DNA from 4 places in the Halobacillus trueperi genome. Region 2 is predicted to be linked to each of the others. Evidence: riboswitches for the same ligand, from Rfam matches in the RefSeq annotation. Region 2 holds a riboswitch; each other region holds the start of a gene.

Region 1 (7,622 bases), on a different contig from region 2:
AATGAAAAAGCGCTTCGTAATTGAAGCGCTTTTTTGTGCTCAACAAATAAGTTTGTCGCTTATCTACCTTTTGTCATTTCTTCATTAATCATGTTCTCTTATTCTTGAAACATATTACACTCGTACCCGTGCCTTACCCTCGCCTTTGCAAATTGGATGTGCTGTTAACCAAAGTACCGATGATAAAGTGTCTTCGCTTCTGTCTCATCCTGCGTTCCGTGTATCAAAGCACGACCGTCCTTAAATAGAACCATCCTCCTTTTCCCCGTTGTAAAAGAAACAAGATATGGGTTTTGTTCTACCTCCCCCTCTTGTTTAGCAAGTGTTTGAGCGACCTCTTCTAAACTCCATTCCCTGTTTGCCGGAGGGCGGATTTGTACTGAATCCCGTCCACATAAAACAGCCGTTTTCATTTGTTGGCTGTATTGTAAAAATGGATAAGTAGGATGGTCTCCACAAGAAGGACAGCTTTCGTTTTTCATCTTAGAAACGTTGATGGATGTTTGTTGATTCTCCCACAGGTCAAAGGAAACTAGCTTCCGACTGACCGCCGACCAATCCTCCACTAAAATTTTCATTGCCTCTACGGTTTGGTGAGCCACGACCATCTGCACCGCAGGACTGATAATCCCGGCAGTATCACAGGTCATACCACCGCGGGGCACTTGATCCAGCAGGCAGTTCAAACAAGGGGTCTCTCCTGGAACAATGGTATAACTGATGCCATAACTGCTCACGCAAGCTCCGTAAATCCATGGAATCTGATATTTTTGAGAAAGATCATTCATCATCATCCTTGCATCAAAATTATCGGTCGCATCAATCATGAGATCGACGCCATCCAACAACCGTTCCATATCAGATGGAGTCGCATCCATGACGTAGGCATCGACTTGCACCTCACTGTTCACCTCAAACAACCGTTGTTTCGCAGCTACTGCCTTTGGAAGACGGTCTTCGGCATCCTGTTCTGAGTACAATTGCTGCCTCTGGAGATTGCTCCACTCGACATAGTCGCGGTCAATCACGGTTAGCCGCCCGATCCCTGCGCGAACGAGGGCTTCTGCATTCCCAGTCCCAAGTGCGCCTGCCCCAAGAAGCAGCACGTGTTTGTCTCTGATTTTTTTCTGACCTAATTCTCCAATGGGAGAGAAAAGCGTCTGTCTGGAATAGCGTTCATTCATGTCCGGCTCATTCCCTCCATCGGGCTGCTTGCTGTGGCATAGCGTTTTTTCGGAATTCTTCCTGCTTCATATCCGAGACGCCCCGCCTCGATTGCTAATTTCATCGCTTCGGCCATTTTCACTGGGTCTTTCGCTGCTGAAACCGCTGTATTTAATAACACACCGTCCGCTCCAAGCTCCATCGCCTGTGCAGTATCTGCCGGCGATCCGATCCCGGCATCGACAATGACAGGAACCCTTGATTGCTCGATTATGAAACAGAGATTTTCACGGTTGATAATCCCTTGTCCAGAACCGATCGGAGAAGCTCCCGGCATAACCGCATGAGCACCCAATTCTTCCAGCCGGCGGGCAAGCACGACATCATCAGACGTGTACGGAAGAACCGTGAACCCTTCTTTTATCAGTTCTTCCGTTGCCTTGAGCGTTTCTACAGGATCTGGGAGTAACGTCTTGTCACAGCCGATCACTTCTACTTTGATCATATCGCAAAGCCCTGAAGCTTTCGCGAGTTTAGCATGTCGGACTGCTTCTGCTGCCGTTTTCGCCCCCGCCGTGTTCGGAAGGAGCGTATATTTCTCGACATCGAGTTGTTCAAGGAAATTCGGCTGGCTTGGTTCGAAAATTTTCATCCGCCTTACGGTAAAGGTAAGGATATCGGTACATGATGCCTCCACCGCTTTTTTCTGAACGTCAAAATCCGGATACTTTCCTGTACCTAACAATAGACGAGACTTGAATTCCTGGTTACCGATTTTCAACATCTTCATCCGCCTCCTACAAATTGTACGATTTCAATGCGATCTCCATCATGGACCTTGTTACCTGATCGTGATTCCTTCTCCAAGATGGTTTCATTCTGTTCAACGATGACCACCCGCTGATCCAATTGAAAATGACCCAGTAGCTCACCGATCGTATCGACCGTTTCCGGAACAGTCAGCCATTCACCATTGATTCGTAGTTTCATAGATTCACTCCTCTATGTGATAAATTCCCAGTGGTGATCCATTCCTGAGGAACATGCTTGCCTTCGATTAAGTCCGCGATCACTTTTCCTGTTATCGGTGACAATAAAATGCCATTGCGATAGTGTCCGGTAGCGATAAATAGTCCAGCATGATTTTCGTGCGGACCCAGATACGGAATGGAGGCTTCCGTTTGTGGGCGGAGCCCGGTCCAGGCTGTTTCCCACTCCGCAAAAACAAGTTCAGGAACTAACTGAGTCGCTGCTTTGATTAATGGAAATAATCCGCCCAAGGTTACCGTTTCATCAAATGTGCCAGGTTTTTCTGTCGCGCCGATCACCAGACGTCCTCCCGATTTTGGAACGATGTAACACCCTTTAGAAAAGAACGTCCCTTGAATGAGTCGACGCTTCGTTTTCACAGAAAAACATTCACCTTTAACCGGATACATAGCCATCCCGGAATTCTGTTTACCAAGCAAATCTTCACTCCAGGCCCCACAGGCGACTACGACATGGTCGGCGCTTATGTCTTCTCGATTTGTTCTTACTCCCGTGACCTGATTCCCTTCTTTAATCAAACTTTGTACATCGGTGTACTCGAGAAGTTCTGCCCCAAGCTCTACCGCTGACATGGCAAAAGCCTTCGACAAATCTGGAGCGGACACTTGGCCATCGTTGGGGAGAAATAACGCGCCACTCAACTGAGAAGACACCGCCGGCTCTTCCCTTTGCAATTCAGCAGGCTCCATCCACCTCGCTTCCTCCCCACGGTCTCTTTGAACTTCCCCATACGCGATCAGCTCTTCTCTTTCTTCTTCATTTGTAGCCATTTTATAGATGCCCTTTTGCTGGAGCCCAATATCGATGCCGCTATACGCTTTCAACTCTTCAGCCAGTGCCGGAAACATCGCCCGACTTGCTTTAGCGAGTGAATACAATGAATCGTTTCCGTCTTTCAGCTCCGACTGCGCTCCAAGCATGCCAGCAGCAGCCGAAGATGCTTTGCCGGCAATCGACTCCCGTTCCAGAAGAAGAACAGAGCATCCCCGCTTGGCCAAATGATACGCGATGGAACTGCCGATCACCCCAGCACCGACAACAATCGTTTCATAATGCTTATTCATAACATCCTCCCTCCATCGATTTCCTTCCTGTAAGCCTGCGCTGCTTTCACAGGGTCCTCCGCCTGGAGAATGCCTGACATGACTGCAATCCCCTGAGCTCCCGTACGAATGACATCCACTGACCGCTCCGGAGTTATCCCACCAATGCCAACTACCGAGCAGCCGACATGCCGGATGATTTCACGGAGCGAATCCAATCCTTTCCCCGCTTTTCCCGGCTTGGAGGAGGTCGGATAGATATTTCCGTATAGGAAAAAATCCGCTCCTTCCTCTTTGGCATCTATGGCCTCTTTTAATGAATGAACGGATTTCCCTACATTCAGTTCGGGAAAGGTTTGCTTCACTTGTGAGACTGGGAGGCTGTGGTGAGTCAACTGCACCCCGAAGCCTCCTGCTACAAAAGCAACGTCAGCCCTGTCATTGAGGATGATACGCTCCATTGGAAAACCGGCATCCGTCAGCTGTTGAATGCCAGCAAAAATTTCAGCAGCAGAGCGTTGCTTTTCTCGAATGTGGAGAAAATCGATTTCCTGCTGGACCGCGCTCACTGTCTCGCTTAGTTCAGCAAACGTCTGCTCTCCTGTAGAAATCACATGAATGGACGGCCTCACGATTCACTCTCCTTTCCCTGCCAAGAGAGAAGTTCTCATATCAAACGGCCATTCTTCCATGACATAAGCCATTTCCCAAAACTTGTATTCATACTGACTGCTAATCACAAACAACTCTTTCATCCGCTCACGGCCCGCTTCCGATTTCAATTCCGCCAGATCATCCAGCCGCTGGATCTGCTCCTCTACGAGCGTCCGGAACCAATCCCCGCCATAGGTGCCGATCCACTCCTGATAAATCGGTTCTTCCGGCTGATGATCTTTCAAGTGCTCCCCGACTTCATAATAAAGCCAATAGCACGGAAGAATCGTAGCGATAATCTCTCCCAAATCCCCATGGTAGGCGCCCCGGTACATATGGGAGGCGTACGCATACGCCGTCGGAGAAGGAGTGAACTGGTTGCGCTCCTCTTCTGTGATTCCGAGCCTTTTTGAAAAGTTCTCGTGAAGCTCCATCTCTGCTTCATACGTCCCTTGAGCATGAGATGCCATACTGGCCATCGTTTTCATGTCCTCGGACTTTGCCGCTCCCATCGCCTGGACTCTGGAAAAATGGGATAAATAATAAGAATCCTGAAGGACATAGTAGCGGAACTGGTCGAGGGATAACGTCCCTTCTCCAATCCCTTTGACAAATGGATGGTTGAAACTTGCTTCCCAAATGGGGTTCACCGCGTCGCGAATCTGTTGTGAAAATTTCATGATCAATCTCTCCTTTTCCCGACGATCCACGGTCAAGGAAAAAAGAAATAAGATGCAAGCACTCTATGCATCTATTTCCAGACACTAAAAAAACCACTTTCTTCATATGCGTAAAGAAAGTGGTTTCATGTGTAAACATCTATATGTAGCTTAAGATACACGTAACCGCCACTTCCCTACGCTGGTATCAACCAGATCAGGTTCTAAGAGTCTTAAAGCTACACTTTAATCTCAGCCTTGTGAGAAGGCACCCCTAGTGGATCGTCTATGTTTTTTGATTTCACTGATATCGTAACATGTTCTGAATCATTGTCAAAACATTCCTGAAAAACTTATCAATTAAAATATCATTGACTTTCAAATTCATGGCCCCTAGAATTCATTTAGTATTTTCTATAGCATGAATTGGAGTGTTTTCATGAGTCGCTTGAAAAATTTATCAGTACTATTTGCCGCCTCCATCATTTTAGGAGCAGCCTTCAACCTGTTTTTGATCCCCAATGAAGTCTTAACAGGTGGGGTGACCGGGCTGGCTATGGTGTTCGGGATACTTACTCCTATAAGTGCGGGTATTTGGTTAGTGGTTCTGAATGCCCCGATCTTTATTCTAGGATGGATGAAGCTGGGAAAAGAGTTTATTGCGAATAGCATATTTTCCGTAGTTGTCACCTCCATCACGATGCAATATCTCCCTGTCACTCAAGTAACCGAAGATGCCTTGTTAGCCTGTGTATTCGGAGGAGCGATTGCTGGTGGATCCATTGGTTTGATCATCAGGTTTTACGGATCCGGTGGTGGAGCTGATATTATTGGGCTTCTCCTCACGTTGAAGCGTGATATCCCGTTAGGAGTATTGATTTTTGCTATCAATAGTGTGGTTGTTTTTATCTCCGGCTTTGTTTTTTCATGGGAATTAGCTCTGTACACCATGATATCCATTTATATTACTGGAATAGTTATCGACCGTGTTCATACCCGCCATGTGAAGCTTAGCTTAATGGTTGTATCCGATCGTGGGGAAGAAGTGAAAAGTGAGCTGCTGGATAATTTAATCCGTGGCATCACTGTCATGTACGGTCAAGGTGGATATTCAAACACAGAACGTAAAGTGCTCTATACGGTTATTACGCGTTATGAGCTTGCATTAGTTAAATCACTGATTACAAGTATTGACCCCAAAGCATTTGTTAGTGTCAGTGAAACGGTAGAAGTCATAGGAAATTTCAGAAGATAAATATAGACATTAAAAATGCCTGATCCCACTCCGCTAAAAAGAGCACTTGGGGTCAGGCCTTTTTACTCAGGAAGCGCACACGGGAAATTCCTTTTTCTTGTCACATAGCAACGACTAAATCGATAAAAGCACGAAACCTGCAGGATACTCCTGCTTCGTACCAGGGTTGAATTTGATCTGCTACTTCTTCTGCACATCCAAATAATTTTGGCTTTGGTAATCGATAGAGAGGCATGAGTGACTGCAGCTCTTGTGCAGGCTTTGTTACACCTCTTAAGACGCAAATGAGGAAATTCTTCTATTAGATATTGCCAAATTATTAAAAGACTGTCTGCTTTATATGGCTAAAGTGGGCAATCTTTTTTAGAACCTTCCCTGAATTTTATGGTTCCACCTCTTATTTAATATCTGCTAAATTGACATATCGATAAAAACCGATATATAATATGGTTTATGGAACCAATTGATGTATTTAAGGCTTTATCCAACAAAACTAGACTTAACATTTTACAGTGGCTGAAGGAACCGGAGAAGCATTTTCCTAAACAAGGCGCTCACCTGCCAAAGGAGGTAAGTTATAAAGGGGGAGTATGTGTAGGTGACATTCAAGAAAAAGCCGAAGCTTCTCAATCTACGGTATCTCACTACTTGACGATGATGCAGAAAGCTGGTCTTCTTGAATCTGTCCGTTATGGCCAGTGGACATACTATCGAAGAAATGAAGAAGCCATTCGTCAGTTTGCTGAATACCTTAAAACAGAAATCTGAGTTGGTTGATTTCTGTTTCTTTTTTAATATAATATATCGATTATTCTAGATATTTAAATATAAAGATCTCAGGAGGAATTCATTCCATGCGTTACATCTCATATATATTAGCGTTATTGGCAGGAGCAGCGCTTAGTTTTGAAGGAGCTATTTATGGTGAATTAGGAAAAACGATAGGAAAACTGGAAACTAGTTTTTATAACTTCTTTATTGGTTCGATCATCCTCGGATTACTTTGGCTATTCTTTGGAAAAGGGAAATTTTCTTATATCGTTGAAGCACCTAAATGGACACTGCTTGGGGGTGTCTTGGGAGTTGTCTATTTAACATCTATTGTTATAAGTGTTCCATTTGTCGGTGTCGGAATAACTATGGTTGCAGTAATTATTGGTCAATTAGTAATGAGTATAGTGATTGAACATTATGGTTGGCTTGGAAGCAAGAAATCCAGAGTCAATAAAGAAAAAATATTCGCTGTTATTTCAATGATTATAGCACTTATTTTAGTTTACTAGGAGGTCTCGAAATGGGTATATTAATGATTCTATTCACCTTTTTAGGTGGTCTCACATTAAGCGCACAATCAGCTGTTAATGGTACATTCGGTCGTAAAGCAGGAACCATCGAAACGACCCTGTTAACTTTTCTGACTGGAACCATGTTTCTAGCAATTATTATACTATTCTTTGGTCATGGAAATTTGCTTGCCATTGTAGAAGTACCTAAATGGCAATTAAGCGCCGTATTTTTAGGTGTGTTGTTTTTACTTTTCATAATAGCCGCTGTCCCTAAAATCGGGGTCATTGCAACCAATATTACGGTTATCATCGGTCAGCTTGTCATCGGTATTCTTATTGATAATTTCGGTTGGTTCAACAGTTTAGTAATTCCTTTGGATATGAAACGTGGTTTTGCATTACTCTTTATGATTATTGCTCTTTACTTTATCTATAAGGGAAATACACGTGCCAGCGAAGAAATCTCTGCATAGTATAGTAAAATTCAAAACACTGCAATCGTTAAAGATAA
Region 2 (7,622 bases):
AGCGCTGGGAACCGAGCATTATGAATATATTTATACGGAAGAAGAATTGATTGAAGCTGTCTCTGATGTCATTTATCACCTGGAGTCTTACGAGCCTTCCCTTGTGCGTAGTGCCATCCCAAATTACTTCGTGTCTAAGCTCGCATCCGAACACGTAAAAGTGATTTTATCTGGAGAAGGGGCCGATGAATTATTCGCTGGATATGCGTATATGGAAAAATATCAGGATACTGCATCCATGAACAAGGAAATCATTCGTGTATTGAATACACTTCACCACGTAAATCTCCAACGAGCCGATCGTATGAGCATGGCGCATTCCATTGAACTTCGTGTGCCATTCCTCGACTTGGATGTTGTGGAAAATGCCCTCCAGATCCCTGCCGGCTTGAAAGTTCATAAGAAGGACCGCATGGAAAAATGGCTGCTTCGGAAAGCATTTGACGGCATCATCCCTGATGAAGTTTTATGGCGTAAGAAAGCAGAGTTCTCAGAAGGAAGCGGTGCATTGGACTTGCTCGATCTTCATGCAGAAAGAACAATTACAGATGAAACATTTGAAAAGGTGCTAGCCGAGGCACCAGTTGATATACGATCCAAACAGGAAATGTTCTATTATCAGATTTTCAGGGGTCATTTCCCAGAAGAAAAAATGCTCCATACCGTAGGCAAATGGGCCACGGCTTAACCCAAAAGGACAGATGCTAAGCGCATCTGTCCTTTTTCATAACTTATAATCTTTCGGATCGCGCCAAAGGGAAGACCCATCGCTCCAAGAGCAGTCGCCCTGCAAACGGCAGTCCACCTCACACGCAACCGCTTAGCGAGAACGCTGCCAAAAAATAAGTAAAAAATATAGAAGGTATTTTACCTCTTTAAACATAAGAGGTTGTTCCACTATAATAAAAATAACTGAATATTCAAAACTTGAAACCATAAATGCTCAAGAAGGAGGACGTTATGAATGACCAGCCTTTCCTTCAGAGAGGTTTGGGAAGCGAAGAAGCGCATATCTTCGTTTGTCCAACCCACTCCTATCCTGTACTCAGACCCGCTCTCCGAGCACACAGGGGCGCGGGTTCACTTGAAGCTCGAGCATACCCACCCTACGGGATCATTCAAGCTCAGAGGGGCTGCAAACAAAATTCTATCTCTTGACGAGAAAGACTTAAAGAAAGGTGTGACCACTTTTTCAACGGGTAACCATGGCATATCTGTTGCATATGTAGCAGCAGAGTTAGGAATTCCTTGTACGGTATGTATATCGGCCCGTGTTCCGAAGGCGAAGGTGACTCGTCTTAAAAAATTACAAGCGTCTGTGGAGATTGTGGGAAGCAGTCAAGATGAAGCAGAAGCAAGGTGTGCTGAATTGGAAAGAGACGAAGGGATGACGGTAATCAAGCCTTTTGATGATCGGGAAATCATTGCCGGTCAGGGGACGATCGCGCTTGAGGTCATGGAGCAGTGTCCTGAGGTTGATGAAGTGATCATTCCCTTGTCTGGGGGTGGGCTGTTGTCAGGTATTGCTTTTGTGATGAAATCAATTGAACCTTCTATACGTGTGACAGGAGTGACGATGAAGAAGGGAGCGGTCATGCAGGAAAGCCTTGCCAAGGGTAAGCCTGTCATTCTCGAGGAGTCTGATACGTTGGCAGACAGTCTGCTTGGAGGAATTGGGACAGAGAACCGTTACACATTTTCAATGACGAAAGCTTATATGGACGAGGGGGTGCTTGTGGAAGAGGCACAGATTGAAGAAGGGCTGCTCTTCACCCTTGAGCACCATAAGATGGTCGTGGAAGGAGCGGCTGCAACGGGGGTCGGGCACGTCCTTCATTCTAATGGTCTACAAGGAAAAAATGTTGTTGTCGTCATGAGCGGGAACAATATCGACCATGATGTAATTACAGATCTTTTGGCTAAATCGTAAGTGGGGGAGGAGTGGAGATGGGGGTTGCGGTGGAGGAAGTTTTAAAACTTCCAGTGCTCGAAAAAGCAAGAGTACAGACCCATGTGTATGATCGTCAGGTTGATTGGATCTCAGTGATTGAGACTCCTGTAGAGAACTTTGTCAGGAACAATGAATTTGTACTAAGTACAGGGGTCGGGTGTGTGGATGATGTATTGGCACTCGAAGGATATGTTGAAGATGTCATTCGCTCGGAAGCCTCCGTCCTCGCTTTTGCCACAGGACGTCATCTCTATAAAATTCCGGACCGGGTGTTAAAACTTGCGGAGAAACACGAGTTGATCGTGATGGAAATTCCATGGGAGGTCCGCTTCGGAGATATTTTACAGGACGTATTACGGTTGATCAGTGAGGAGAACCGCCAGGAACAGCAACGCACGGAAGAGATACGACAGGAGTTGATCAACTGTGTCCTGAACGGAAAAGGGCTGCAGGAGATCACATCAATCATCTACCAGAACACAGGCATTCCGACGGCCATCAGTGATCATAACAAACAGATCCGGGCGAATCAGTATTTTGATCGTTATTACATCGATGTTTTAAATGGGCATGAGCTTTCTCAGGAAGGAACCCTTGTAGAAACGGAGATGGACAGTGATCACCCGCTCAGCCATTACATTGAAACCTATGAAATCGGTGATCAGAAATGCTACCAGCTTACAATTTTATCAAACTATAAGAAACAGGGATATATTCTATTTAAGCCAAAGGACGACAAAGATTTAACGTGGGTGAATCTTCACATTTTGGAGCATGCGCTTACAGCTTGTGCCTTATATTTCGTCAAAGAGAACGCCATTGAAATGACTGAAATCAGACTTAAGGATAACTTTTTGCTGGATTTAGCCAAGCAGGAGAGGGAGATGGACAGAGCTCTTTTTTCGAAAGCGCAGCTGCTTGGTTATGATTTGGAGAAGCCTTATATTTGTCTCGTCGGCCATATCCGTTTCGTGCAGCCGGAGGAGGAACGCACCTCTTCAACGATGCCTCAAGTCAAATCATCATCGATCAACAGTCGCAATTATTACATTCAGAAGGAAGTCACTCATGCCGGAGACGCGCTGCACCGGAGGACGATGACCACCTTTGATGAAGGCGAGGTAATCGTTTATTTGGAAACGGACCGTCCGGATTACGAAGAAACCGCGAACCAGTTTCTCGACCTGATTGAGCGGAGACTTCATGAGTTATTAAAAGGGATTACGATTAGCTGGGGGATTTCCTGTCATAAAGGTGGGTATCAGACTTTTCATAAAAGCTATGAAGAGGCGGAAACGGCACTGAAAATCGGTCAGCAGCATGAAGAAGGGGAGCGGACGTTTTTCAGTGATACCAGAATGAACCGGTTGCTCATGGCACTGTCCCACGAGGAAGAAATCGGAGCGATTGTGTCAGATACGTTGGAGAAGCTGATTGATTATGACCAGAAACGGCAGACAGAACTGATTCATACGTTTATGGTCTATAACAAATACAACAGCAATGTCAGTCAGACGGCCCGTGCCCTGAACTTGCACCGCCAATCTTTGCTGCACAGATTGAGAAACATTGAACATTTGACTGGCCTCTCTCTTCTCAATGCGGATGATCTTTTTTTGCTGGAGCTGAGCGTAAGGTTATGGCTTTTGAAAAAGGTGGATGCATAGAGCGCTCCCTCGGGATGACGCTCTATTTCTCATCTTTGACTGTCGTTTTCCATTCGCCCTGATCGGTCCCGCGTTGGTCCAGCTTGACGGTCCACTGATCGGATTCTTCATCAAAGGAAAGTAGCGAAACGATCAGCACATCTGTCTGCTCTGGTTCTGTTTCGGACAAAGCTGTAGAGAGAGCTTCGGATGCTTTTAAATCCGCTCCCTGTACTTCACTCATTTCAAGCTCCTGGACTTTATCGGCGGTTGCTTGTTCTGGGTAGGATTCAGCGATATCTCCGTCTACCCACACTTCGACCTGTTTGCCAATCCAGAGACCTTCAGGAGCTTCGGATACCCACATGGCCCGTCCTTCATCCCCTGAATCATCATCCATCGGTGTGACTACGAGGATCCTGTCTTCATCTTGATCCATGACAAATCCGCTTATATCCGGATTGGTGGAGTCTGCTTCCACTTCATTCTGATCCACTTCTTCTGTTTCTGACACCCCACATGCACTAAGGAATAAAAAGAAAACCATCAACATGCCAAGCATCCATCTCATTTTCATCATTCTCACACTCCTTATCTACTTTGTTGACGTTTGAACGGGAGGAAAAGTTTCACATGACAGAAACATCCAACTTTGTTATGATGAAAATCACCAAGCGAATAAGTTTATGAAACTACTAGGGGAGCCTGAATGGGCTGAGAGGAAAGCGAGCAAGCTTTCTGACTCTTACGAACCTGATCTGGTTAATACCAGCGGAGGGAAGTAGTCTGACGATACGTGTATCGACTTACTGCATACCAGGCCAGGTCCTCTAAGGATCTGGCTTTTTTTATCTGGTTCCATTCAGCTCCTGTACGGAAAGGTGGTGAAAGATGAGAAACACAAAGATACTCACAACGATGGCCGTGCTTATTGCCATTGGAACGCTTGGAGCTCAATTTCTCTGGTTTCCGGCTGGAATTGCGAAAGCTTATCCTGTCCAGCATGCGGTTAATGTAGTCGCGGCGGTGGTGCTTGGACCCGCCCCGGCGGTCATGATTGCTTTTGTTATCGGGCTCTTACGTTTCTTATTAGGGCTCGGCACCTTTCTTGCTTTTCCGGGCGGAATGTTCGGTGCATTATTGGCAGGGCTTTGTTATCGATTCTATGAAAGAAAAAGGTCTGCGGTGATTGGTGAAGTTTTAGGTACTGGAGTCATAGGGGCTTTGGCATCTGTTCCGATTGCGCACGTCCTGATGGGAAGTTCAACAGGTGTTTTCGCGTTTGTTCCTTCTTTTGTCGTAAGCAGTGTCTCGGGGGCTTTCATTGCTGCCTTCATTTTATCACGAGTGAAAGTTGATAATATGATCTTACAACCATAATACACGGAAACTGCTAGGGGCGCGAGTATTCGCTGAGATAAGGAGACATTCCTTGGTCCCTCAATACCTGATCCGGGTCATGCCGGCGGAGGGAAGTAGTAAGAATCCCCTTCTGTCCTCTAGTAGCTTCCGAGAATAATAGGAGGCTCTATCATGTCTTTTTCCAATCAATTAAGAAAAGAAAGTCAGGATATCTATCAAAAAATCTTCACTCATCCCTTTATCCAGGGTATCGGAAAAGGGGAGGTTCCAAAAGAAGCGTTGATTCACTATATCAAGGCTGATTATGAGTATTTGAATGCCTTTATGCACGTCTATGGAATCGCCATTTCCAAATCTCAGGGAAGGGAAGACATTCAACTGTTTAACGAACAAATCGATTTTGTGTTGAACAGTGAGGTTCACCCTCACAACAATTTTTGTGAACAGATTGGCGTTTCCTATGAGGAACTGCAAGGGTATCCATTGCCGCCAACCGCTGATCACTATATTAAACATATGCTATTTCATGCCTACCAAGGAGGAATCGGAGAAATATTAGCAGCCTTGCTTCCGTGCCCGTGGACGTATTATGAAATTGGAGTCGAGCTGATGAACAGCTATCAGCCAGGGTCCGATCACCCCTTCCTCCCGTGGATCGAGTTTTATGCCAATGAGGAAGTGAAGGGTCTGACAGCGGTGTTATGTGAACGGCTTGATCAGTATGCGGAACGTGCGTCGGAATCGGAAAAACAGCGGATGAGAGAAGCCTTTCGTAAAAGTTGTCAGCTGGAATATGCCTTTTGGGATATGGCCTATACCCAAGAGCAATGGCCTTGTGAAAAGGAGGGTGTGAAATGAGACAAGTCTCATGTGCGTTGACGATTGCCGGGACCGATCCTAGTGGTGGTGCGGGTATTCAGGCAGACTTGAAAACTTTTCAGGAGTTGAAAAGTTATGGCATGAGTGTTGTGACATCAGTCGTTTCGCAAAATACGACAGGAGTGAAAGATGTTCATCACCTGCCGGAAAATTTCATTAGGAGTCAGCTGAAAGCTATTTCTGAGGATATGCCTGTCCAGGCACTGAAAACAGGGATGATTGCCAACAAGAAAATGATGAAAGTCATCAGTGAATGGTTGGATGAGGTGGGTGCTCCGTACGTCATGGACCCTGTCATGGTTGCCCAGAGTGGGGACCCGTTGATTGAAAAAGAAGATCAACGTTATTTGAAAGAATATCTTGTACCAAAGACAGCGCTCGTCACTCCCAACATCCCTGAAACGGAAGTGCTTGTTGGAGGGAAAATTGAAACAGAAGCGGATATGAGAGAAGCGGCCGAAGTGATCGTGAAAGACTTAGGTGCGGCTGCAGCCCTTGTCAAAGGGGGCCATCTCAATGGAAGAGCGGTTGATTTTTTATATGATGGGCAGTGGTTTCATGAATTTGAATCCGAACGTATTGATTCTTCCAATACACACGGGACAGGTTGTACGTATTCTGCAGCCATTACGGCATACTTGAGTCAGGGACACGCTTTGCCACAAGCCGTCAAAGAAGCGAAATACTTTGTAACAGAGGCGATCCGCCATTCCTTCGATTTAGGAAAAGGAAGTGGCCCGACCAATCATTTTGCTTTGCGTGAGGAGGTTTTCAACCAATGGCTGTAAATGTTATCGACAGAGTGAGAGAACAACGCCCACTGATCCATCACATCACGAATGCGGTCGTCATGAATTTCACAGCGAACGGACTTCTAGCATTCGGAGGATCACCGATAATGGCCAATGCCAAGCAGGAGGTTGCAGAGGTCACCCGATTGTCTCAAGGGCTGTTATTGAATATAGGGACGCTTCATGAAAACCAGGTGGAAGCGATGATTCTTGCAGGAAGAGCAGCAAAAGAGATCGGCATTCCGGTCGTCCTCGATCCTGTTGGCGCCCCTGCAACCTGCTATCGTTCAAACGTATGCCAACGTATTTTGCAGGAGGTGAAGCCGACCGTCATTAAAGGAAATGCCGGTGAAATCGCCCACCTCGTCGGTCAGGATGTGGAAACGAAAGGTGTAGACGCTACAGGAGAAGCTGACGCTGAAGCCATCGTTCGTCTAGTTGCAGAAAAATATCAGACCGGAGTCGTTTGTACTGGTGAAAAGGATGTCGGATGTATCGACGGGGACGTTTTTGTCAATGAAACCGGACACCCTCTCCTTGCTCAAATTACAGGATCCGGCTGTTTGCTGGGTTCCTTGCTCACAGCAAGCTTAACGGTAGAAGGCAATTCTAAAGAAAAGGTTCTAGCAACATTAAGTCATTATGGACGGGCGGCAGAACAAGCAGCGGATCACCCTGATGTCAAAGGTCCAGGGACATTCATTCCCAGGTTTGTCGATGCTATAGCCATGGGGGCTGAAAAATGAAAGCTTCTACCCTTAGAAAATACTTCATTATGGGCAGCCAAAACTGTAACAAAGATCCCTTGAGCATTTTGGATGAAGCGATTAAAGCTGGCATCACGTGCTTTCAATATAGGGAAAAAGGAGAAGGCGCTCTAACTGGAGAAGCGAAGTACAGTCTCGGTCATAAGCTGCGCCAACGTTGTGCTGAAGCGGGTATTTTATTTATCGTCAACGATGAAGTTGAACTTTTTGATGTGCTTAAGGCTGA
Region 3 (7,622 bases), on a different contig from region 2:
GTTCTTCCACGTCCATATACGCTTCCCACGGGTCATAAGAAGGGGTAAGCGACTGAAGCTTCATGTTCGTACTCATAAAATATGAAACTTCCTTTCTATTAATATTTATTCGGTCGATAACCTTTACCATTCTACCATTAATATGTCTAAAACCATACAATATGTATCGGAATTATGCCGTGACATGCCAATAAGAACCTGTTTAGTTTTTACGAAGCTTTTATGGAAAGAGGAGAATAAGGGTGTGACATCGAATGATATGGGGTAACGACTAGCACAAGGGGGATTCAGATCATGAAACAAACCGTACTCATTACAGGAGCATCCAGTGGATTCGGTTTCCATACAGCAGTGAAATGTGCACAAAAAGGTTTTCGTGTTATCGCCACGATGAGAAATGTAGAAAAGGCCTCTGCGTATGAAACGCTCGATGACGAGGTACAGAACTGCATCGAAGTATGGCCGTTGGATGTGACGGATGCACAGTCGCTTGAGCGTTTTTCAGAAAAAGTGAACACGCTGGAACGACTGGATGTACTCGTCAATAATGCGGGTTATGCTGTTGGCGGATTTCTTGAACAGGTGCCGCTTGAAACGTACCGCAAGCAATTTGATACGAACGTTTTCGGTGTCATTGCCGTAACCAAAGCGGTTCTGCCATTAATGCGTAAACAGGGGAGAGGAAAGATTTTAAATGTGAGCAGTGTGAGTGGCTTGATCGGATTTCCGGGCTTATCTGCTTATGTTTCTTCCAAACATGCATTGGAAGGATTATCAGAAAGTCTCCGTTTTGAAGTGAAACCGTTCGGAATTGATGTCGCTTTGATCGAGCCGGGCTCTTACCAGACGAATATATGGTCGACAGGGCTGGAGATGCCGGAAGAAGTCCAGAACCCTGAATCTCCTTATGCCGAATACATAAAAGGGTTGTGGAGTGCGCTCAACAAAGAACCGCACGGCAATCCTCAGGATGTGTCTGACCTGATGACCGGATTGATGGAAAAAGAATCGCTAGTGAAACTCCGCTATCCGATCGGTGCCGGTGTGAGAGCCAATGTTTGGTTCAAACGTTTGCTGCCGTGGAAGTGGCTGGAAAAGACTGTGTTACAAAAAATTCTAGGAAAAGAGAAAGCCAAAGGAGTGGGGTTGAATGGAAAAAGTGATGCATGGAGCGGAGGAGATGCGCTTCGAGGGTAATGAAGTCGGAATCCTCGTGTCTCACGGGTTTACAGGAACGACGCAAAGCATGAAGCCTTTAGTTGAAGCCTATGCTAGAGCTGGGTACACCGTTTATTGTCCGAGGTTAAAAGGCCACGGAACAAGCCCTGAGGATATGGAATCGACCTCTCATATGGATTGGGTGCAATCAGTAGAAGAAGCGTACACCTGGTTGAAAGAAAGGTGTTCGAAAATATTTGTCGTAGGGTTATCAATGGGGGGAACGCTTGCGTTGTATATGGCGAGTGAGTACCGGGACATTGAAGGAGTCATTCCAATCAATGCGGCCATAGATATTCCCGCACTTGAAAATAGCCAGGGAACGGACGAACGCTTTTTAGATGCGATCGGATCGGATATCAAGGATCCTGCAACTGTCGAACTTGCGTATGACCGCACACCGGTGAAATCGATCGGAGAGCTCGTCGGATTGATGGGCAAAGTGAAGGACAGGCTCGATGAAATCCACTGTCCGATTATGATTTTCGTATCGGATGAGGATCACGTCGTTCCTCCTCACAATTCAGAAGTCATCTTCGAATCGGTATTTTCTGAACACAAAGAGATCATCCATCTGGAAAACAGTTACCATGTGGCGACCCTTGATCATGATAAGGATATGATTATCGAGCGCACCCTGGAATTTTTCCAAATGTACACGAACACAAAGTGATTGCCCGGGAAATAGAAAAGGCTTTGTAATCTAGTAAAAAATTTATTATAATAGAGACAAATCAAGAAAAGTAAACGGTATAAAGCCTTCAAGGGGAGCCTCCGGCTGAGAGTGAACGTATAGTTCTGACCCTTCGAACCTGTCAGTTAGCACTGGCGTAGGGATGGCGGCTTTTTTGATGGTGCAATGCAAAGTTGGGACTCCTCCATCAGGAAGCTTCCCTATTTAGCGTTGCTTTTTTTGTGTCTTTTTTTAGGAGGAATGTTGAAATGAGAAATCGTCGCGTTTTATTTCTCGTAGAGATTGCGATTTTTTCAGCACTCGCACTATTGTTGGATATCATCCCGTTTTTATCGTTTAAACTGTGGGCGCAGGGAGGATCGGTTTCCTTTGCCATGGTCCCAGTCTTCATCATGGCGTTCCGTTGGGGGGTAAAAGGTGGTGTCACCACCGGTTTGCTTTTAGGAATCTATCAAATCATGACAGGCGCCTATATTATGACCCCTCTTCAGGCGTTTCTTGACTATGTCGTCGCCTTTGCTGTGATTGGAACAGCTGGCTTAGTAGCAAAACCGCTATGGAATGCGATCAAATCGAAAGAGTCCCGTCGATTGGTCGGATGGATCATTGTCGGCTGCCTGATCGGAAGTGTGCTGCGCTTTTTCGGACACTTTTTTGCAGGCATCGTTTTTTATGGCGAGTTCGCCCCTGAAGGCCAGCCGGTCTGGTTGTATTCCCTCGTCTATAATGGTGGATACATGCTTCCGGCGTTTATCTTAAGCAGTATCGTCGTCAGTCTCCTATTTGTAAAACGACCAACACTATTAAGCCATTAATAAGAATCCCCCGATTGGTGTTTCGGCATCAATCGGGGGATTTTAGTTATTTCTTTATCATTGTTCAATCTCATTAACGCTCCGATTGAGGAAGACTCAGTTTCGAGACTTTTGTTGAGTGGATGGGGACTGCGGGGTATGACTCGCTTTCCGCGGGAGCGCGGTGAGCCTCCTCGGACTGCGTCCTGTGGGGTCTCACCAAGCACTTTTTTCCCGCAGGAGTCTCGCCATTCCCCTCCGCCCCTTTGCCATATAAGTATCTTGAAACCACTTCCGGAATAAGTCGCTTTTTATGCCCATGGTAATTGGAGGGGAATGAACTCCTAAGGACGCTATTCTGCATACGAAAAGCTTGTTATAGAGCGCTTTATGCTTATAACACATGGATAGTGGAAGGCACCCTCCCACAGTAAAGGGGGTTCGTTTCTCACCTTCATGGAATGGGGTGGTTGGGAAGCTGCGAGACTCCCGTGGGAGAAAGGAGATAGGCGAGATCCCGCAGGACGAAGTCCGAGGAAGCTTGCCACTCCCCCACAGGAAAGCGAGTAGCTTCCCAGCCACCCCTAACACTCAACTCGGCAAACGAACCCCGAAGTCTCGAAATCGAGTCTTCCACAATCCTGCCATTTAGTCGAATAAAATGCTTTTTATTTGATTTTTTCTTCTATCGAGGTTTGAAACGGGCGATTATAGTGAAAATAAGATAAGCACTCTAGTTGGGGAGGCTACGTAATGGACCGTTTAAAGCGGATTGGGAAAAGTAAGTGGTTTTGGATTATCGTCATCATTATAGCTATTTTAAGTGTTACGATTGCTTATCACACTTCATGGAAAGCTCTTCCTGAGGGGGTTTCCTATGAAGGGGAAAAGCACAAGATGGAAAATATTGAGTTTTTCCGTGATTTAACATACGAAAATGAAGCAGGAAAGACCGTGCATGACCTTCAGGTTTTTGAAGAGATCAATCAAACCATATCGGAAGCTGAAGACTTTATTGTAGCGGATATGTTCTTATTCAATGGCTACACGAATGGGAAAAACGAGTTTCCTCAGATCTCAAGTAATCTAGTGGATGCCATTTTAAAAAGGAAAGAGGAAGTCCCTGATTTGAAAGTGGTTTTCATAACCGATCAAATCAACACGATTTACGGGTCGTATGAATCGGAGACGATCAAGCGTCTGGAAGATGGAGGGGTCGATGTCGTTTTGACCAATTTGAATAAATTGAGAGATTCGAATCCTTTATATTCGAGCGTTTGGCGGCTGTTGTTTTCCTGGATGGGTACCGGAGATAACGGTTGGATCAGTAATCCTATGGCCAAAGAAGCTCCGGATGTGACGCTCAGATCGTATATGAAACTGTTGAACATCAAGGCGAACCATAGGAAAATCCTTGTCACGGAGAAATCTGCAATTGTCTCGACAGCAAACCCTCATGATGCCAGTGGTTATCATGAAAACGTGGCGTTCAAGATGACAGGGCCGATCATCAAAGATATTTTAGAAGCCGAAGAAGCCGTTGTTAACTATTCAGGGGAGGCTGATTTTCCTGAATATGAGAACCGGAATTGGGAGGCCCAGGAAGGTCCTCTGACGACTCAATTTGTAACGGAAGGGAAAATTTATCGAGCGGTTCTCGATGAATTGTCGGAAGCAGGTGAAGGGGATACCGTCTGGCTCGGAATGTACTATCTGGCTGATAAGAAAACCATGAGCTCGCTTGATGATGCAGCCAACCGAGGAGCTACGGTGAACATTGTGATGGATCCAAACAAAAAGGCGTTTGGTCATGAAAAAACCGGCATTCCTAATTTACCTGTAGCTGCCGAGTTGCAGCGCCTTGGTAATGAGAATATCCATTTGCGCTGGTATGACGTCAATATCGAGCAGTATCACACGAAAATGCTGTATATCGACCATCCTGAGGAGGATGTCATCATCGCGGGGTCTGCGAACTATACGCGTCGTAACCTATCCAACTTAAACTTGGAAGCCGATGTTGTCATCAAAGGGAATGGAGAAGAACAAGTATTTACAGATGTAAATGATTACTTTACACGTATATGGAACAATGAAGATGGACATTACACGGCTGACTATAAAGAATACCAGGATAATTTAACATTCATCCGTTATGCCACCTATTATTTGCAGAAATGGACATGGTTTACGACATACTGATAGAAAAGGAGCGCACATTCCGTGCGCTCCTTTCTTTTTATAATAGTGTTTCTGCTTTAGCAGGGTTTGTCACAATAAGGAGAACTTTCCCTTCATCCAAATCTTCTTCGTATTCTTCTGCTTCCTGTTCAGAAAATCCGATTTCCTGAAGTTTTGTGCGTAGTTCGTCGCCCTGTTTGCTGAAGAGATTGCTGATTACGTTTTTGATGTCCTGTTCGGAAAGGCCGATGGTATTGGCGTTGACGTTTTTAGCAATACGGTCTGTACGGTCGTCATCGTGCGACAGGATGTAAATGTCTTTGTTGTCGATGCCTTCGTCTTTTAAGCGCTTCACATCTTCCATCAGTTTTTCATCATTTGTGTATTCACGCACTGTCGGTTTCATCGTTGATCTCTCCCTTTTTTTAATAGCTGCTACGGTATGGAATGTACCCGGGTGGAGGTGAATTAAACGTGTGAATGGGCAGAGGTTTTATCAACCAAAACGAAAAGGATATCAATCAAAACGTAAAAATATCAATTGAAAATTTCATATATCAATTAAAAATTCAATAAATCAACTGAAATCTAGATATAACAATTAAGCTTCTAATTGCTAAACCGCAAACCGAAATCTTGCAGGAATTTGTCCAAAAACCTCGAATTACATACAAGATTGGAGGGGAGAAAATGAAATCAAAGATCATCGCTACGTTTTCTATTTGTGCTCACGACCCTGAAACAGGGGAGTGGGGCGTTGCCGTACAGTCGAAGTTTTTAGGTGTTGGATCGATTGTTCCGTGGGCGAAAGCAGGTGTGGGAGCGATTGCAACCCAGGCGCTAGGAAACCCGCAGTACGGGCCGGACGGACTGAGCCTGCTCGAACAAGGGCTTTCAGCTGAGGAAGTGATCGAGCGGTTAACTTCCGAGGATCCACAAAAGGAAGACCGCCAAGTCGGAATTGTCGATGCGAAAGGAAACGGAGCTACGTTTACAGGTAAGGAGTGCTACGAGTGGGCTGGTGGCAAAGCCGGCAAACACTATGCGGCGCAAGGGAACATTCTTGTGAATGAGGAGACCGTCACCGATATGGGGGAAGCTTTTGAACAGGCGGAAGGTTCTCTTGCTGACCGTTTAATGGCTGCGATTAAAGCCGCTCAGCGTGCGGGGGGAGACAGCCGTGGGAAACAATCGGCAGCTATTCTCGTCGTGAAAGATAAAGCAGGGTATGGAGAGCTCAGTGACGTCGCCGTCGATCTCCGAGTCGATGATCATCCGGAACCGATTGAAGAACTGGACCGCATCTATCAGCTGCACCAACTCTATTTCGGGGCATCCGATCCTGAGGATGTCGTAGGACTGGATGGTGAGGTGAAGGCAGAGGTCGAAAGTCACTTGCGTCGTCTCGGTTATCTCGAGTCAGAGGACGTTACTCTTGATGAGTTTTACGATACGTTCACGACATATTTACACACGGAGAACTTCGAAAGCCGTGAGCAGGAGCGCGGTAAGATTGATTTGAAAGTTCTTGAATACATGAAAAAACAATGAGTTTGAAAGCCGTACATGAGAGATGTGCGGCTTTTTGATTGAACTATTTTCAATGAATCCTTTTACCTAATAGAGAAAAGTTCAGCAACTTTTGTCTTTTCTGTGAAATTCATAAATGCGTTTGCAAAAACCACACCATCGGTATAAAATATAAGTAAAGCAGGTCATCTGATGACCTTACTTTTATACATGTATTGAGAGCGTTGACAAATCGAGTGGTGGGGGAGGATTTATATGATTTTATTCGTGGCTTTGAGTGCGATACTCGCTCCTTTTATTTTTCTGGTCCTTTTACGAATGCCGGCGAAAAAAGGGATGTTGTATAGCGCATTGATTGTGATCGGCCTTGCTTACTTCGTATGGGGTGTGGGGGAGAAGGTGATTGCTGCCTCTATACTGGAGGGGGCGCATAAGACGTTAACCATCCTGTTTATCTTATTCGGAGCGATTGTTCTTTTGAACACTTTAAGGAACACGGGTGCGGTGGACAGGATCAATCAAGGATTCCGGAGCATTTCCAAAGATATGAGAGTACAGATTGTCATTGTGGCCTTCTTATTCGGCGCCTTGATCGAAGGAGCCGCGGGGTTTGGGACGCCGGCGGCTGTGACAGGGCCTTTGATGGTGGCTTTAGGATTTTCACCACTGGCTGCCGCGGCCATCGCGCTTATTGCGGATAGTTCAGCGGTTTCTTATGGAGCAGTTGGCACCCCGATCCAGGTCGGATTGAGTAATATTCCGGGAGCAGATCTTTCTTTTTACAAAGAAATCGGAGTACAAGTCGCGTTCTTTGATCTGTTTGCAGGAAGTTTCATTCCACTTATTCTTGTAGTCATTCTAACCGTCTTTTTTGGGAATCAGCGGAAACTCAAGGATATTAAACAAATGATTCCGTGGACACTTTTGGTCGGTTTCACCTATACATTATCCGCTTATCTTTATGCAAGCCTTTTCGGTCATGAGTTCGTCGCGATTTTAGCTTCTTTGACCGGCCTGCTCGTTGCCACCTTGACGGCGAAGAAAGGTTTTCTGCTTCCTGATGAACCTTGGCAGGAAGCCCTTCAAGAGGAGAAGGGGGCCGATGAACCTGTCTCTATGAGCTTGTGGGCGGCTTGGGCTCCTTATGTGATCATTGTCTTACTCTTACTTGTGACAAGGATCGTTCCGTCAGTCAAATCATTCGC
Region 4 (7,622 bases), on a different contig from region 2:
CAATTACGTCCCATGGGTCGTGGGACTTTCGATCGCCATCAACCTAATCGTTGTGGCCTTATTGTTCTTACCGAAAGTTGACGGGGATCTCGGATTCAATATTAAACTCCTTCCCCTCTTGAATGCGGTCTTGAATTCGTTTACGTTCGTTTTCCTGCTTGCTGCGTTGTTCATGATCATTAGGAAAAACGTCAAATGGCACAAACGTTTCATTTTCGCTGCATTCACGTCGACAGCTCTCTTCCTCGTCTCGTACCTGACGTACCATTCGATGGCGGAGTCGACGTCCTTCGGCGGTGAAGGGATCATTGCTGGGATCTATTATTTCATTTTGATCACCCATATCGTATTGGCGGCACTCATCGTACCCCTTGCGCTTCTCACGTTGTTCCGCGGCCTTGCGATGAAAGTGGACAAGCACCGCAAAATCGCGAGATGGACGATGCCGATCTGGCTGTACGTAAGTCTGACTGGAGTCATCGTCTACTTGATGATCTCCCCTTATTATTGATGAACGACAAGAAGCAGCACTGCGCCTGTTTTTTTGTCGAAACTCTTCCCTTCCTTCTTGACCCTTATTTTAGTAGAATAATAGTTAGAGGGAAGTCGTAAAAGGTATTTCTATGACATATGTTTCGGTTTTTTTATTCAGGGAAAATTTATGGTTCAAGGTCAGATAATAAGGAGACTACAATGGATTTACTCCAATTTATGAAAAATGAAGGTTACACTTCGGCTAAGTTCTCCTCGTTGACTGGTGAAGACGTCCGATTGATTTTGAATGATGTAGCTTCAACAGAGGACCTGTATCAAATGATGGAAGTGAAACCGACATCCGTCAGTTATTACCCTTATGAACGCGTGCCGTATATCGATTGTTTCATAGATCAGAATGTGATGAAGTTACGCTTGTCGAAAGCATAAGGAATGAGCCGGATCCCCCAGGGCGATCCGGTTCATTTGTTTTTTATAAAAAAGATGGTTTACAAATCTATGACTCTCCGCTACGATGAAAGCAACGTACAAGAACTGCATACGAGTTTTGCACTGGGGGAGCTGCTATAAGCGGCTGAGAGGAAAAATTCCGACCCTTGGAACCCGAACTAGATAATACTAGCGTGGGGAAGTGCGGTCGTCATTCACAAGGACCGAACTGGTTCTTCCTTTATGATTGGTAGACTGCATTCCCGTGGGATGCAGTTTTTTTGTGCTCAAAAAAAGGAGGAATAAGAAATGGAAAACCATTGTGGAACGTCAAGGATCGCGGGGTGCTCTTTTTCCGTGCACCCGATGTCGGACAAATTCGTGGATTACATCAAGGCGGGCCTGAATGAGGTGGACAGCTCGAAAGTGTGGATGAAGACGGACGATGTCACGACGACGGTCCGCGGTAGGATGGAGCATGTCTTCGAAGTCACGGAGGCGATTTTATTACATATCGCTAAAACGGGTGTCCATGTCGCTTTTCAAGGGACCTTTTCCATCGGCTGCCCTGGAGATTCGTCCGGTGATGTCCATATGGATGAATCAGAGGAACGGTTGAACAAGCCTCAATTCAAGGAAATCGAACAGCGGATTGCGGCGAAATTCTCGCTGTATCCGATGGGTGGCGGTGATTATATGGATACGATCTACCGTCAGATTGAAGCGATGAAGGAAAAAGGTGTCGAAGTCACGCCCGCCCACTATTCTACTCGCCTCGATGGAGACACACGCGACATTTTCACAGGACTACAGGATGTGTTCAGGGAAACGGAAGCGAGCGGATCTTCGCATACGGTGATGACTGTGACAGTCTCCGCCAACAGCCCTTCCCATAAGGATGATCGCCCATGAACAGCTGGAAACTGAAAGAAATCGTCGTCATGTCCGTCCTTTCTGTCGTTTTTGCAGTCGTGTATCTTGCGTTCCTTCCGGTCGGAAAAATCCTCGTCGGCTTTTTCGGACCGATCGGCTATGACCTCATCTTCGGCATCTGGTTCATCGTATCGATCATTGCGGCTTATATCATCCGTAAACCCGGCGCCGCTTTTTTATCAGAAACGATTGCGGCGGCGGTCGAAGTGCTGCTCGGCAATGCGGTCGGTCCGATGCTCCTCGTTTCAGGGATGATCCAGGGGCTCGGGGCAGAATCCGCCTTTGCTCTGACGAGGTACAAGCGTTATGATCTGTTCACCCTCATGCTTGCCGGAGTTATGGCCGCGGTGTTCAGCTTCGTCTGGGGCTACTTCCTATCCGGATACGCAGCACTGAGCACAGGATACGTCCTTGCCATGTTCATCGCCCGCATCATCAGTGGTGCCATCATTTCAGGTGTCGCAGGCAAAGCGCTCAGTGACGCCTTAGCGAAGACGGGCGTCCTTTCAAGCTTCGCTCTCGGAAAAGAACACCGAAGGAAGCAAGCGGCATGAATCAGGAAGTGATACGTGTTGAGGACCTCACCCTCCATTATGAGGAAAGGCAGAAGCCAGTGCTGTCTCGTCTGAACTTTTGCGTAGAAGAGGGAGAAAACCTACTGATCCTTGGTCCGAGCGGGTCGGGGAAAAGCTCCCTCACCCACTGTCTGAACGGCCTCTATCCCAGGGAACTGGACGGTTCCATGGATGGAGAAGTCCATGTGAAGGGACGGCGGACCGACTCCTACCCTGCCGGTGAAATGGCGCAGAATGTCGGCGTCGTTTTTCAGGATCCGGAGACGCAGTTCTGCATGATCACCGTCGAAGATGAAGTGGCCTTCGGGCTGGAGAACTTGAATACTCCTTATGCGTCGATGGTGGAAAAAGTGGATACGGCGCTAAGATCGGTCGGGATGGAAGATTACAAAACGGCGAATATCTCCGAGCTTTCCGGCGGACAAAAGCAGAAAGTCGCCCTTGCCTGCATCCTAGCGATGGAGCCCGAGGTACTGATCCTCGATGAGCCGACGGCGAATTTGGATCCGGTGGCAAGGAAAGAATTCATCCAGCTTTTGAAAACATTGAAAAAGGAGCTGTCTTTCACTCTACTTGTCATTGAACATAAGCTGGAAGGCTGGCTGGACTTGTTGGAACGAGTCCTCATCATCAATGGAGATGGAGAGCTCGCCTACGATGGTCCGCTCCACGACCGTTTAATAACATACGCCCGGGAAATTCACGAGATGGGCATCCAGCTGCCTTACGCAACGAGAACAGCTCTGGAACGGGGATGGACGCCTCCTTATCCGCTTCACATCGAAGAAATGCCGCCGCCCGCCTCTTTACAGGAGAATCCTCGTCCCGCCGAACATAAGAATGAGGAGTTGTTGAAAGTAGAGAATGTGCATTGGAAATCAATCTTGCGAAACATCAACGTCACTTTTCATGAGGGAGAATGGGTGGCGATCGTTGGCGAGAACGGAAGTGGAAAATCTTCCTTATCGAGAATCCTTGCGGGCATCCAGTCTCCGAGCATGGGAACGGTTTCTCTGGGCGGCCGCTCGTTAAAGAAATGGAAAGAGAATGACCTTCGTCAAGAAGTTGGATATGTTTTCCAGAACCCGGAACACCAGTTCATTGCAGATGCGGTCTATGATGAAGTCGCCTTCAGTCTGCAGCATGCCGGGATGAAGGAAGCGGAATGGACCAGGATCGTCGAAGAAATATTGAAGTTCTGCCGGCTGGACGGGCTGGAGGATCAGCACCCCTTCCTTCTCAGCCAGGGGCAGAAACGACGCTTGAGTGTCGCGACAATGATCATCGAGGACCAGCGGCTGCTTTTCCTTGATGAACCGACGTTCGGGCAGGATGAAAAGTCAACCTCGGATTTGATGTCGCTCTTGAAAGAAAACAATGAAAACGGGACGACGATCGTCATGATTACGCATGATATGGAGCTCGTGGACAAATACGCGACAAGGGTGCTTGTCATGAACGAAGGCGAACTCACCTTTGATGATCGGCCGGAAAGGCTCTGGTCCCGTTCAGATTTGGCCGACCATCACCTGGAGCTGCCTCCAAGAGAGCAATGGAAGCGATCCGTTTTGAAGCGAAAGGAGCCTGCGTATGTTTCTTCATAACGTAAATCCGACGGTCAAAGCGCTGACGATCATCGGTACTGTCTTCCTCCTCGCCTTCGTTTTCGATCCTGTTACGCCTTTGCTCTACATCGTGTGGACCGTGATCGTCACCTTCCTGTTCGGGACGTTCAAGAAAAGATACTACCTGTATTATTTCATTCCGTTCACCTTGTTCGCTTTCGGAATGTTTTGGACTACAATCGTGTTTTCGGACACCGCTTCTGGGACTACCGGAACCGTCTCATTCCTCGGGATGGAGTTCCCAACGGAAGACATCCGGACGGCGGCTGCTCTAGGTCTCAGGGTCCTTGCGTTCGCCAGTTTGTCACTGCTGTTTTTGTTCACGACGAATATGGTCCATTTCATCTTGAGTCTGATCCAACAGTTGAAACTGCCACCGAAAATCGCTTACGGCGTGCTGGCTGGGTATCAATTTTTACCTATGTTGAAGACGGAATTCCAACAAATCCGTGCGGCGCACCGAATACGCGGTCTCAACCGACCTGATTCTATGAAGGAAAAACTCCTTCAGTACCAGCGGTTCGCGATTCCCCTCCTTGCCGGTGCGATACGGAAAGCGGAGCGGACAGCAATCGCAATGGAATCGAAGGGATTCACGGGTGCGAAGGAACGCACGTTTTACCGACCGATGAAAGTGCAGAGGAAGGACTGGCTATTTCCTGTGATGATGTTCGGAATGCTAGGTGCGACGATTGCGCTCTCTCTCTACTTCGGATACTTTTCCTGGTATGATGGGGAGCTTTAACACGAGACAGCCCCCGGTTTTTCAGCCGGGGGCTGTTTGCCATTGCCCTATTCTTCTCCCTCCAGGGTTATGCGAATATCTTCGAAGTTACTAAATTTTATACTCGTTAATTGATCGTCTTCATTCGTTTGTGCATTCCCTTTTACATTCATCGTTTTACTTTCTTCACTACTGTTATCCGTATAGGATACGTCCACTGTGAAGTTGTAATAGTTTTCTTTTTCCTCCATTTCTATGTTGTCGACTTCCAACTTATAATCGGGGTACGCCATGCGGAGGAAAGTCATTGCCTGGTTAGTGTTTACTACATAGTCCTCAAAAAAGCGTTCACTCATATAGGGTTTGAAATGTTTCACGTTGTAATCACTCAACGCCTCTGCTAACTTTTCAGTATCTCCATCATACCCGTTGATGATCTTTTCCTGGTCCTCGCTGGGCCCAGTAAAGGTATGCTGCAGAACCGTCCGAATGTTTTCCTCGCTTCCGCTTTCTTCTGCCTCGGTTCCTGCGTCCTCTGAATTGGTGCAGCCGACAGATAATAGAAGGATTCCTAACAAGAATAATGGCTTTAGATATTTTTTGATGATTCCCATAAACTACCCCTCCGTTTTTTTCTTCTTACTCATTTCATACGAATAGCAAGCGATTCCGTTTCAAAATATTAGCCATTCCATTCAATGAATTAAGAAAAGGCAGAAGAGGACTCCCTCTGCTGCCTTCTCTCCTTATGAACCACTCGCCTCAAGGACGATTTCCTCAGGTGATTTCCTGCGTCGGATCGCCATTCTGGAAAAATGGATCCCAGCGAACACAAGGCCCACATAAAGCACAGCCATGCCGTACCCTCCGATGACATTGCCGATGATGATCCCTAGAGCTCCGAGTATTTTTCCGAACTGAAAGACCAAACCGTTGAAGGCCATATAGGCTCCCCGCCGTGTATCATCGACGATATCAGCAAGGATGGACTGCCTCGTCGGTACATACAGCAGTTCACCGATGGAAAGGACGATGACAGCGATGAAAAGGCCTGGAATGTGATTGCTGAAAGCAAGAAACGCGTAACCCAGTCCGAACAAGGCGAAGCCGGCATACATGATCGGCTCTTCTTTTTTCCCTTTGACCCATTTCGAGAATAGAGAAGTGAACAGGACGATGAACAATGTGTTTGCGACCGTCAACAGACTCAGCAGCCGGATGCCGTCCAATTCAAATGAAAACAGACCGAAAAATTCCATCATGTTTGAGGCGATGTCCTGTTCAAGACGGACGGAAATGAAATTGTTGCGCTGAAATTCGATGCCTAAGATTGAGATCCCACCGATCGTGAACGCGAGGAATGGGATGTCTTTCATGACCAGGCTGTAATTTTTCAATACCGGTTTCAGTCCATACCCTTCCCTCACCTTCTCTTCGTTCACGACATATGTATCGGTGATTTTCGTACTCGTCATCCAGAGCGTCAACAAACTGATGCCTAAGAGGACGGCGATCAATTCGAAAAGGTTCCTTTCGAAAAACCAGCCGCCGATCATGAGTCCGATCATCATCGACATGTTGATCGCCCAGTAGTTGATCGCATACATGAATGCCCGTGAATCTTTCGTACTGACATCGATGAGCATCGCCTCGGCAGCTGGGTTCACAAGTCCCCCGGCTATTCCGATGAGCAGCAGCATGAAAAACGTCACCCACGCGGATTGGAACCACGGGGAATTTGCGAGGAACATGCCGATGAAAGCTACGAGCTTCAGGATCTCCCCTGTCACCATCAAACGTTTCCTACCGATGATATCCACCAAGTACCCGCCATACAGCCCCGTCAGGAACTGGGCCGCGACTTGGATCAACAGCAGAACGCCTGCGACCGTCGCATTGATTTCTTTTGTAAAATAGATGGCCATGAATGGAAACACAGCCGCCCCTACGACCCGGCTCAGAAATGATGTATAAATGCGGATCCGGATGTTGGGATGCAATTCTTTGAACATAGGACCTCCCCCTTCGCTCCCTCTATTATGGGGTTTCCAAAAAGGGGTAAAAAGGGTACAATTTAGAAAAATCTGTCCCCTTTTAGGAGGTGCATCGATGCTCGACGAACGCTATTTCTCACTGAGGGCCCATTTGTATGAACGGGAAGAGGCCCAAACGATCGCGTTCAAGCTACAGGAGCTTGAGACCATTTGGTACTGCTCTCAAAAAAACGCGAAAAGAATTTTGAAAGAACTAGAAGCGAATGGAAGGCTGACGTACATTCCCGGCAAAGGGCGCGGGAAACCGTCCACCCTCCTTTTTCCGAAACCGTTCCAAAAGGAAGTGGAAGATTTCGTCACTGCCTGCGTGGAGCGTGACGAGCTGGATGAAGCGGCCCACCTCCTGCGCCTGCCGATTCCGAAGTCCTGGATTGCGAAAGCGTCTTATGATATCCGCAAAATGTTCAGCTACCGGGAGCAAAGCAGCCCGAAAGACGTGCTCCATGCTTTCATTGCACGGTCGCTGACGACACTTGATCCATTGGAAGTTTCCATCACATTCGAAGCCCATATGATCGAACAGCTCGGCGATCCTCTGCTCAAATATGATGCTGAACGAGATGAAGTACTCCCCCATATCGCCCATCATGTGGACGTGGACGACTCGGCCCGCACGTGGACCTTCCATTTGCGGAAAGGGGTGCGGTTTCATAATGACGAAGAGCTGACGAGTGAGGATGTCCACTCCACATTATCGAGAGCGATGAACACGGAAGCATCTACATCATGGCTGACAGAGGGCATTCGGAGCATCGAATGTCCAAGCCGTTATAAAGTCATCATTCAT

Evidence for each region. Region 2 has a riboswitch for thiamine pyrophosphate ahead of thiW (energy coupling factor transporter S component ThiW). Riboswitches for the same ligand answer to the same signal wherever they lie in the genome.
Region 1: another riboswitch for thiamine pyrophosphate. It lies ahead of tenA (thiaminase II); the one in region 2 lies ahead of thiW (energy coupling factor transporter S component ThiW).
Region 3: another riboswitch for thiamine pyrophosphate. It lies ahead of thiT (energy-coupled thiamine transporter ThiT); the one in region 2 lies ahead of thiW (energy coupling factor transporter S component ThiW).
Region 4: another riboswitch for thiamine pyrophosphate. It lies ahead of DYE48_RS16710 (YkoF family thiamine/hydroxymethylpyrimidine-binding protein); the one in region 2 lies ahead of thiW (energy coupling factor transporter S component ThiW).

What each region holds. Positions count from the first base shown of each region.
Region 1 covers NZ_QUAE01000008.1:155,023-162,644, forward strand. The annotation lists gene DYE48_RS12005 (thiazole biosynthesis adenylyltransferase ThiF) at 165-1,184, opposite strand; gene DYE48_RS12010 (thiazole synthase) at 1,181-1,948, opposite strand; gene thiS (sulfur carrier protein ThiS) at 1,951-2,154, opposite strand; gene thiO (glycine oxidase ThiO) at 2,151-3,278, opposite strand; gene DYE48_RS12025 (thiamine phosphate synthase) at 3,275-3,889, opposite strand; gene tenA (thiaminase II) at 3,893-4,591, opposite strand; TPP riboswitch at 4,748-4,856, opposite strand; gene DYE48_RS12035 (YitT family protein) at 5,010-5,825, shown strand; gene DYE48_RS12040 (ArsR/SmtB family transcription factor) at 6,279-6,593, shown strand; gene DYE48_RS12045 (DMT family transporter) at 6,680-7,108, shown strand; gene DYE48_RS12050 (DMT family transporter) at 7,120-7,584, shown strand.
Region 2 covers NZ_QUAE01000004.1:258,872-266,493, forward strand. The annotation lists gene asnB (asparagine synthase B) at 1-688, shown strand, start outside; gene DYE48_RS07790 (threonine/serine dehydratase) at 965-1,930, shown strand; gene DYE48_RS07795 (PucR family transcriptional regulator) at 1,948-3,618, shown strand; gene DYE48_RS07800 (DUF3221 domain-containing protein) at 3,641-4,177, opposite strand; TPP riboswitch at 4,285-4,394, shown strand; gene thiW (energy coupling factor transporter S component ThiW) at 4,489-4,977, shown strand; TPP riboswitch at 4,983-5,088, shown strand; gene tenA (thiaminase II) at 5,131-5,817, shown strand; gene thiD (bifunctional hydroxymethylpyrimidine kinase/phosphomethylpyrimidine kinase) at 5,814-6,626, shown strand; gene thiM (hydroxyethylthiazole kinase) at 6,617-7,375, shown strand; gene thiE (thiamine phosphate synthase) at 7,372-7,622, shown strand, end outside.
Region 3 covers NZ_QUAE01000001.1:311,219-318,840, forward strand. The annotation lists gene yfkAB (radical SAM/CxCxxxxC motif protein YfkAB) at 1-76, opposite strand, end outside; gene DYE48_RS01635 (SDR family oxidoreductase) at 295-1,197, shown strand; gene DYE48_RS01640 (alpha/beta hydrolase) at 1,151-1,891, shown strand; TPP riboswitch at 1,973-2,072, shown strand; gene thiT (energy-coupled thiamine transporter ThiT) at 2,161-2,727, shown strand; gene DYE48_RS01655 (phospholipase D family protein) at 3,460-4,908, shown strand; gene DYE48_RS01660 (YflT domain-containing protein) at 4,946-5,293, opposite strand; gene DYE48_RS01665 (DUF1028 domain-containing protein) at 5,578-6,438, shown strand; gene DYE48_RS01670 (L-lactate permease) at 6,673-7,622, shown strand, end outside.
Region 4 covers NZ_QUAE01000019.1:17,675-25,296, forward strand. The annotation lists gene DYE48_RS16700 (DUF420 domain-containing protein) at 1-511, shown strand, start outside; gene DYE48_RS16705 (hypothetical protein) at 694-924, shown strand; TPP riboswitch at 1,040-1,142, shown strand; gene DYE48_RS16710 (YkoF family thiamine/hydroxymethylpyrimidine-binding protein) at 1,234-1,836, shown strand; gene DYE48_RS16715 (ECF transporter S component) at 1,833-2,411, shown strand; gene DYE48_RS16720 (ABC transporter ATP-binding protein) at 2,408-4,036, shown strand; gene DYE48_RS16725 (energy-coupling factor transporter transmembrane component T family protein) at 4,023-4,802, shown strand; gene DYE48_RS16730 (hypothetical protein) at 4,850-5,395, opposite strand; gene DYE48_RS16735 (MDR family MFS transporter) at 5,528-6,793, opposite strand; gene DYE48_RS16745 (ABC transporter substrate-binding protein) at 6,891-7,622, shown strand, end outside.